DNA from 2 places in the Latilactobacillus sp. VITA-14 genome. Region 2 is predicted to be linked to the other one. Evidence: riboswitches for the same ligand, from Rfam matches in the RefSeq annotation. Region 2 holds a riboswitch; the other holds the start of a gene.
The links. A riboswitch is a leader RNA that binds a small molecule or an ion and turns the genes downstream of it on or off. The one in region 2 is predicted to bind thiamine pyrophosphate.
Positions count from the first base shown of each region.

Region 1 (4,320 bases), on a different contig from region 2:
AACCAACTATCTGCAAAAAAGACCCCTCATTAATTTGGGGGGCTTTTTTTGTGTGCCGCCAGATTGGAATTATTCTAATCTAACTAAAAATGTGTTATAATGTAAATGAATTCACAAGAAGGAGCGATTGACGATGAAACATACCATCAAGTTTGCCTTAACAATTAGTGTGGGTGTGATTGCGCTATGCTTGGCGTTTTTGCTACATGAGCCATTGTGGGCACAGATTTTAGTGAGTTTAGCGGGGAGCTTAGTAGCGCTCTCGATGTTTATTGAGATGATTAAAACGCTAAAATCTGGTCAATACGGGGTGGATCTATTAGCGATTACCGCTATTATTGCGACGTTAGCAGTCGGTGAATATTGGGCAGCATTAATGGTCTTGGTCATGTTAACTGGTGGCGACTCATTGGAAGACTATGCAGCGCATAAAGCAGGCCGTGAGTTAAAGACATTACTTGATAATTCTCCGCAAACAGCGCATCGCCTTGTTAATGATGCGGTCGAAGATGTTTCAGTCGATAAGCTTCAAGTTGGTGATCAAGTGATTATTAAACCTGGCGAATTGGTCCCTGTTGATGGGCATATTATTGCAGGAAGTGCTTTATTCGATGAATCATCGTTAACGGGTGAATCACGCCCCGTTGAAAAAGCACTAAATGATGAGCTCATATCAGGCTCTGTGAACGGCGATACGTCGGTTACCATGCAAGTTGACCAATTAGCCGTTAATAGCCAATATCAAGCAATTGTACGGCTTGTAGAGACCTCTGCGGCACAACCAGCGCATTTTGTGCGCTTAGCTGATCGATATGCCGTGCCATTTACATTAGTTGCGTATGTGATTGCTGGAGTAGCTTGGTGGTTATCTAAGGATCCAGTACGGTTTGCAGAAGTGCTTGTCGTGGCTTCGCCGTGCCCATTAATATTGGCAGCGCCTATCGCGTTAATCTCAGGGATGAGTCGTGCTAGTCGAAACGGGATTATTGTCAAGGCTGGCACAACAATTGAAAAATTAGCGTCTGCTAAATCAGCAGCGTTTGATAAAACTGGAACAATTACGAATGGTCAATTGACGGTTGACCAAGTTGTGTCAGTGATTGGTATCGCACCAACCGATTTATTGCAATTGGCGGCTAGTGCGGAGCAAGAATCTTCGCATATTTTAGCACGGTCACTTGTTAAAGCGGCACAGGTAGAACAATTACAACCAATTGAAACATTAAAAGAAGCAACGGGCGCTGGGGTAGTTGCGACGCTGTCGTCTGGACAAACGGTTCGTGTTGGGAAACATCAATTCGTGACGCCAGATGCGCAACAGCCTCTGCAAGAACAAACCACTGTTTACGTTGCGATCAATGATCAATATGCGGGGTACATTACGTTTATCGATCATTTACGACCAGAAGCACCGGCCACGATGCAGACGCTCCATCAACTGGGGATTACGCGTTTGATGATGTTGACAGGCGATCAAGCGACAACTGCGCACCAGATTGCGGAACAAGTCGGAATTGATGACGTCCATGCAGGCTGTCTGCCAGTCGATAAGATTCATTTAATTGAACAAGTACCGCAAGACCAACGCCCACTAATTATGGTTGGTGATGGGGTCAACGATGCACCGTCACTGGCAAGTGCTGATGTCGGGATTGCGATGGGGGCCCATGGCGCAACAGCCGCAAGTGAATCAGCGGATGTGGTGATTCTAAAAGATGATTTAGGACGGGTTAGTCGTGCCGTTCAAATCGCGCGTGACACGATGCGCGTTGCTCGCCAGGCGGTTTTGATTGGGATTGCAATCTGTATTGGGTTAATGTTGATTGCCAGCACCGGGATTGTTCCAGCATTAGTGGGGGCTTTATTCCAAGAGGTTGTCGATACAGTTTCAATCTTATATGCATTACGAGCTAGAACGGATCGTTAAGGGAATTAAAAAGAGCCGTATTAACACCATTCAAGTGTTAATACGGCTCTTTTTTTGTTTATTTTTCAGATTGTACGTGTAAAACCATGTCTTTTGGTAAATATAACTTAGGCACCATGGCTAAACAAATACATAGAACGATGCCGGTTAGAATGAAGCTAGCGATAAAGCTGCCACCGTTAACAGTGAGCGAGTATAGCCAAGCATTCATACCTTTGGGAGCGTATGAGCCCCAATAAACGGCACCGGCTAAGAAGTGGCAGAAGTATTTTGCAAAAGTACCAAAAAATGCGGCCATCCATAAAAGGGTCATCGTTTTGACTTTTGTATGATTTTGAATACTTGCTTGAATAGGTCGTTGTAAGATACCTGCTAAACCAACAACCATGAAGGCAATGGTAAATTCTAGCAATCCTTGCCATACGTTCAAGACACTACCGTTTCCTAATCCACGTAAGATTAAGTCTAGTAGACCCCAGATTAAGCCGGAGACCATTCCAGGAATGGCACCACGGCGTAAACTGTAGATTACAATAGGGATAATCCCAAAGGAGACTTCGATTGCGGAAGGCCCCGCTGTATGGGGGATGTATTCCAATGCCACGGCAAATGCCGCGATGATTGCCCCTTCAATTTGAATCAATAGACGCTGATGTTGCATAAAAATAACCCCTTTTCTTGTTCAACCAACACAAAAAAGGAGTTATCATTTCAACTCCATCACAATTCCTACGCTTGTCTTAACAAACAGGTTCGAAGGGTCTGATTAAAATCACTCTCAGCCAATGGCTCCCCTTTGCGATGGTTAACATTTAATTTTTAGGAACGCTTTCAGTATACTCGATAGCTGGTATAAGTCAAGCAATGTGTAAATCGACGAATTGATGTAAACCAAATGACTGTTAGAACGACGTTGATAATCGTTGCCAAGAAGAGCACTAATAGTGGCTATTCAAGCTGGTCCATTGCCGAGCGTTGTTCATCAGCAACGACGTGCGTATATAAGTGAGTAGCTTGCGTGGTCGTTTGGCCTAGTTGGGTCGCAACAATTGTTTCACTATGAGTTGCCGCCATGAGATCAGTGGCAAGTGTATGGCGGAACTTGTGTGGTGTGAGACGCACGCCAAATGCTTCAGAATACTTCGCGACTAACTTTTCAATGGCATAGTTGCTCATACGCTTGGCGCTGCCACGATAGCGACTGACAAATAAGGCTTGTTCATTATCTTCTTTTAGATAGCGTGATTTACGAATCTGGCAGTAATCCCTTAAAAAAGGTAAACTCCACGGAGCAATTGGGACAGTATCTTGCTGTCCGCCTTTACGGATCACGGTAATTGTAAGTTGTTCAAGATTCAAATCGTTGATGTTGGCTTGGGCCAACTCTGATAGTCGGATGCCCGTTGCCAGCGCCAGTACACAGATGGCAATATCGCGTTCGCAATTTTGCTTGTATGATGCCAGTTGGCGATTAGAAAGCAAGTTAGGGTAATCAACTTGCATGAAGGTGATGAAGTCGTGTTTCTTTTCACCGGTCAGCAGTTGTTTGCTGATGTGTCGTGAACGTGTCGCCATTGTTTCTGAAGCTTTAAGTAGTTTCACCTTCTTCATGACGTTTCGGTAAAAATAAGGCTCACCATCAGCTTGTTCGGCTTCAATGGTTAAGAAGTACCAGAGCGCATTTAATGCGTTAATCGAGCGGTTAACGGCTTGAAAGGAGAGCTTATGGTTATTTTGTTTACGCTTATTCATTAGAAAAATCTTGTAGAGCTCAATATCTTCGAGTTTCATTTTTTCGAGTGCGGTCAGTGGCATCTGGTCGATAGAGGGGACCGCGACGATCTGTTCATCAACTAACCAGGTGAAAAAGCGAACGTATTCTTGTAAGTATTGATAGAGCGTTGCAGAAGAGTAGGCGTTTGCCTGGCGGTTAATGTAGAATTTACGAATGTAATCCGGAAGATTGGCGAGTTGCTTTTCGCAGAGTTCTAAGTAACGTTGTTGATCCATGATGGAAGACTCCTTAATTAACAGTTTAAAGATAGTTTAGCAAAAATGAGGTGAGAATACTACAAGTGTTGTTAAAACCATAATTTTAACAACACTTGTATTGCAAACCGTTCCGCAAACTGATGATCAGATGGTCTTATTCGACTATCTGCATAGCAACCTAAAGATCCTTATTCCGTTTAAAAGTTGGTATATCAACGTTTAAGGCCTTTTTTAACGATTTGATATGTGAGTTTTAAGGCTAAGATGTGTTAATATGCGTATTTACCAATTAAAATCTGCCATAATCGTCAGATTAATCACGGATTTGTGCCTGAGCTTAGATGAATTCTGAATTTAAAGTTAAGTTTGGCGATATCGGTTGGCCAGTCAGTTTGATTCAT
Region 1 is NZ_JBJKTM010000005.1:70,078-74,397, forward strand. Features, by position in the region: gene ACF1X7_RS03585 (hypothetical protein) at 1-33, shown strand, start outside; gene ACF1X7_RS03590 (heavy metal translocating P-type ATPase) at 134-1,927, shown strand; gene thiT (energy-coupled thiamine transporter ThiT) at 1,986-2,588, opposite strand; TPP riboswitch at 2,637-2,733, opposite strand; gene xerS (tyrosine recombinase XerS) at 2,876-3,937, opposite strand.
Region 1: linked by a shared signal. The riboswitch ahead of thiT (energy-coupled thiamine transporter ThiT) and the one ahead of thiM (hydroxyethylthiazole kinase) in region 2 are both predicted to bind thiamine pyrophosphate.

Region 2 (4,320 bases):
CCAGCAGCAGTAATTTGATTCAAATCAACCGTTGCTAATAAGTCGCCATGTTTGATTGTTTGGCCTTCTTCAACAGCGACTGCAAAAGGTGCGCCATTTAATTCAACCGTATCAATTCCCATGTGCACTAAGACTTCTAAACCGTTCGTTGTTTTAATCCCGATTGCATGTTTCGTTGGGAACACAGTCATAACAGTCCCATCAACTGGTGCAACAATTTTGCCGTCTGTTGGAATGACAGCATAGCCATCACCGAGCATTTTTTGAGCAAAAGTTGGATCATCAACATTTTCAATATCGATCAATTCACCATTAGCAACTGCATAGAAAACATCTGTTTCACCTGAGTTAATATCGCTATCAACAGGTGCTTCAACTGGTGCGGCAGCTTGTTCTGGTGTACTTGTTGCGATTGGCGTATTGTGGTTATAAAGTTCTTTTAAAGCATCAGCAACAAATTGGACTTCTGTTCCAATAATAATTTGAATGTTTGTTTTATCTAAAACGTTAATCCCAGCAGTACCAGCAGCTTTAATCGCTGATTGGTTAACATTGGCAGTGTCTTCTAATTGTAATCGAAGACGTGTTGTACAGTTGTCAATCACTTTGATATTGTCTTTGCCACCGATTGCAGCGTAGATCCGTTTTGCTTGAACCATGAATTTATCATCAGTAGCGTCTGTTTCAACGCCAGCAGTATCTTCATCAACAGCATCTTCTGCTTCACGACCTGGTGTCATCAAGTTAAATTTCTTGATGGCAAAGTTGAACCCAAAGTAGTAAATAACTGCCATGACCAACCCTTCAACCAATAACATCAACGGTTGGTTAGCAACTGGGTTTTTCAAACTTAAAACATAATCGACTAATCCAGCACTAAATGCGAAACCAGCTGTCCAGTGGAAGAAAGCAGCAACAGCCAATGAAATCCCTGTGAAAGCTGCATGCAATACATAAAGTGGCCATGCAACAAACATGAATGAGAATTCAAGTGGTTCTGTCACCCCTGTAAAGAATGACGCAAAACCAGCAGCTAACATCAATGAAGCTGTTGCTTTACGGCGTTCTGGACGAGCATTTTTGTAGATTGCGTAAGCCCCAGCAGGTAAGCCGAACATCATGACTGGGAAGAAACCAGCTTGATACATCCCTGTCTTACCAATCACAGCTGAACCAATCGCAAGTGATTTCGCACCACCCAAGAAATTCCCGATATCATTAATGTTAGCAACATCAAACCAGAACACAGAGTTCAAGGCATGGTGTAATCCGGTTGGAATTAATAAACGGTTGAAAAAGCCGTATAGACCGGCACCAAACCAACCCAATTTAGAAATTGCTTCACCAAATGACACTAATACTGTAAAGACGGCTGGCCAAACAAAGTACAAGATAGCTGAAACAACCATCATTGCAGTTGCCGCCATAATTGGCACTAAACGTTTCCCACTAAAGAATGAGAGGGCCATTGGCAACTTCACGTTGTGGAAGCGATTATACATTGCAGCCGCAATTAAGCCGGCAATAATCCCGATTAAAACATTCCCTTCAATCTTACCAAAAGCTGGATTTACTTTAGCGATGTCTGATAAACCTTGCATCGCTTGAATTGAAGCAGGTGCCAAGATTGTCTTAGGCACTAAGAAAGCGACTAAACCAGCAAGTGCAGCTGCACCATCTTGATCCTTAGACATCCCGAGTGCTAAACCAACGGCGAATAATAATGGCAGGTTATTTAAAATTGCACCGCCACCGGCTGATAAGAAAATTGTAAAGACGTTTGCGTTTGAATCGCCATTGCCAACCCAGTTCGCAATCCCCATTAAAATTGCGGCTGCTGGTAAAACAGCAACTGGCAACATTAATGAACGACCCATTCGTTGTAAGTAATTCTTCATAAGTTTTTCTCCATTCATTTTTTCGTTAATATGATTAAATCATTAATGTAAACGATAAGCAAGCGCTTAACAACCGGTATAGACCTTTATAAATAGCGGTTGAAGCGGTTTCATGCACACAAAAAATATTGGTCTATACCTAAAAGTTAACAAATAATATCTGATTCACCAAATAAAACGGTTGCATTCACCTACCACACTCTCTATACTGAGGGTACAAATTAATCGCTTTGCACTAGGGGTGTTCTTAGAAGAACTGAGATAGGTTTGTACAGCCTGATCCCTTTGAACCTGTAAGTTCAGACTTGCGTAGGAAAGTGCCTTTCTTTAGACTACTCACACCACTTTTCTATGCATTCGTGCATCGTTAAGTGGTTTTTTTAGTTTTTAAGGGAGGTTTTTATATGGTTGTTTCACTGTTAGAAAAAGTTAGAGCGCTCAATCCAATCGTTGCTAATGTCGCAAATGGCGTCACAATTGATCAGGTCGCCAACGCACAAAATGCAATCGGTGCCTCACCAATTATGTCTAATGCACCAGAAGAAGCGGAGGGAATTGTTACCATCGCACAAGCCATTACGATTAATATTGGTAGTTTGTGGGCACCACAGATTCAAGAAATGATGGCCCTAATGACCGCCGCTTATCAACAACAAAAACCCATTGTTCTTGATCCAGTGGCAGTTGGCTCACTGGCCTACCGCCAGCAAATTATCGAGCAACTATTAATACTTGACACACCAACTCTCATTCGTGGTAATGCAGGTGAAATTGCTTATTTTGCTGGGATAGATTGGCAAGCAAATGGCATCGACGCCGGGCATGGAAATAGCGATCCAGTCATTATTGCTAAGGCCGCGGCCAATCGTTTACACACCATAATTTTATTAACGGGTCCGACCGACATTATTACAGACGGTCAACGCGTTACGCTGATTTCAAATGGTACCTCACTTTTTCAAACACATGTTGGTTCAGGTGATATGTTATCGGGTCTCTGTGGTGCATTTGTTGCAGTTCATCCTGCAGATCCCTACCAAGCCGCTATCGAAGCAGCCGCCACATTTGCCGTTGCCGGCGAACTAGTAGCCACAGCAATGGAAACACCGCTACCTGGGACCTTCTATCCCCAATTAATCGATTATTTATTCCACATTACCCCAGCCAAAGTAGCAAATACCGTCCAACTAAGTGAGGTGCCTACTCATGAATGAATTCCCACAAGCTCTAACCATCGCCGGTTCTGACAGCGGTGGTGGTGCTGGTATGCAAGCTGATATTAAAACTATCCAAGAGCGCCATGTTTTTGCAACCAATGTAGTTGTCGCGATCACCGCTCAGAATACGCTTGGCGTTCAAGCCAGTCTGCCACTACCACTATCACTAATCAATCAACAATTCGCTTCATTGACTACTGACTTTAAAATTCGTGCCTGCAAAACGGGAATGTTGGCAGATGCTGAACATGTTGCAACGGTCGCTGAAAATCTACGCCATTATGATTGGGGGCCGCTACCCTTGATCCTGTAATGATTGCCAAGGGCGGTGCACAGCTACTTGCCGACGATGCCATCGATACCCTACGTACTGAATTATTGCCGCTAACCACAGTGCTGACACCCAACTTACCCGAAACCGAAGTTCTCACGGGCAGCCGCATAAAGACAACAGCTGATTTCAAACAAGCGGCCCACCAACTCCAACAAATGGGCGCCAAGAATATCATTATCAAAGGGGGCCATTTAGACTATCAATCACAAGCCGCCGATTACGTCCTCTACGCTGATGGACAAGATGAATGGTTAACTACACCACGAATTGCTACTAAACGAACACATGGCACTGGAGATACGTTTTCAGCTTGTTTAACCGCCGAGCTAGCTAAGGGCACCCCTTTGAAAGCAGCAATTCATATTAGCAAAGCCTTTATCCAAGCCGCAATTGCTAATCCGATTGCTGTTGGTCACGGCCACGGACCAACCAATCACTGGGCTTATCAGGAGGTTCATCATGACTAACATTTCCCGGGAAATGTTCCAAACTTATTTGGTAGCGGGTACCCAAAATACCGGTATGGATGATTTTCTAAACATTCTCGAACAAGCACTACAAGCCGGCATTACCTGTTTCCAATTCCGTGAAAAAGGTGCTGGTAGTCTGCAAGATTCCGATGCGATTTTAAAGTATGCGACAGCGGCTCAAGCCCTTTGCCGCCATTATCAAGTCCCATTTATTATCGATGACAATCTCGATTTAGCACTTCAAATCAATGCAGATGGTATTCATGTCGGCCAAAGCGATCACCCGTGGCATAAAATTGAAACGGCCAAAGCACACGGCTTAATAACTGGTCTATCTTGCCACACTGAACAAGAACTTCACCAAAGTCATAATCAACCGATACTTGATTACATTGGCATTG
Region 2 is NZ_JBJKTM010000018.1:27,258-31,577, forward strand. Features, by position in the region: gene nagE (N-acetylglucosamine-specific PTS transporter subunit IIBC) at 1-1,898, opposite strand, end outside; TPP riboswitch at 2,126-2,231, shown strand; gene thiM (hydroxyethylthiazole kinase) at 2,303-3,112, shown strand; partial or broken gene thiD (bifunctional hydroxymethylpyrimidine kinase/phosphomethylpyrimidine kinase) at 3,105-3,916, shown strand; gene thiE (thiamine phosphate synthase) at 3,909-4,320, shown strand, end outside.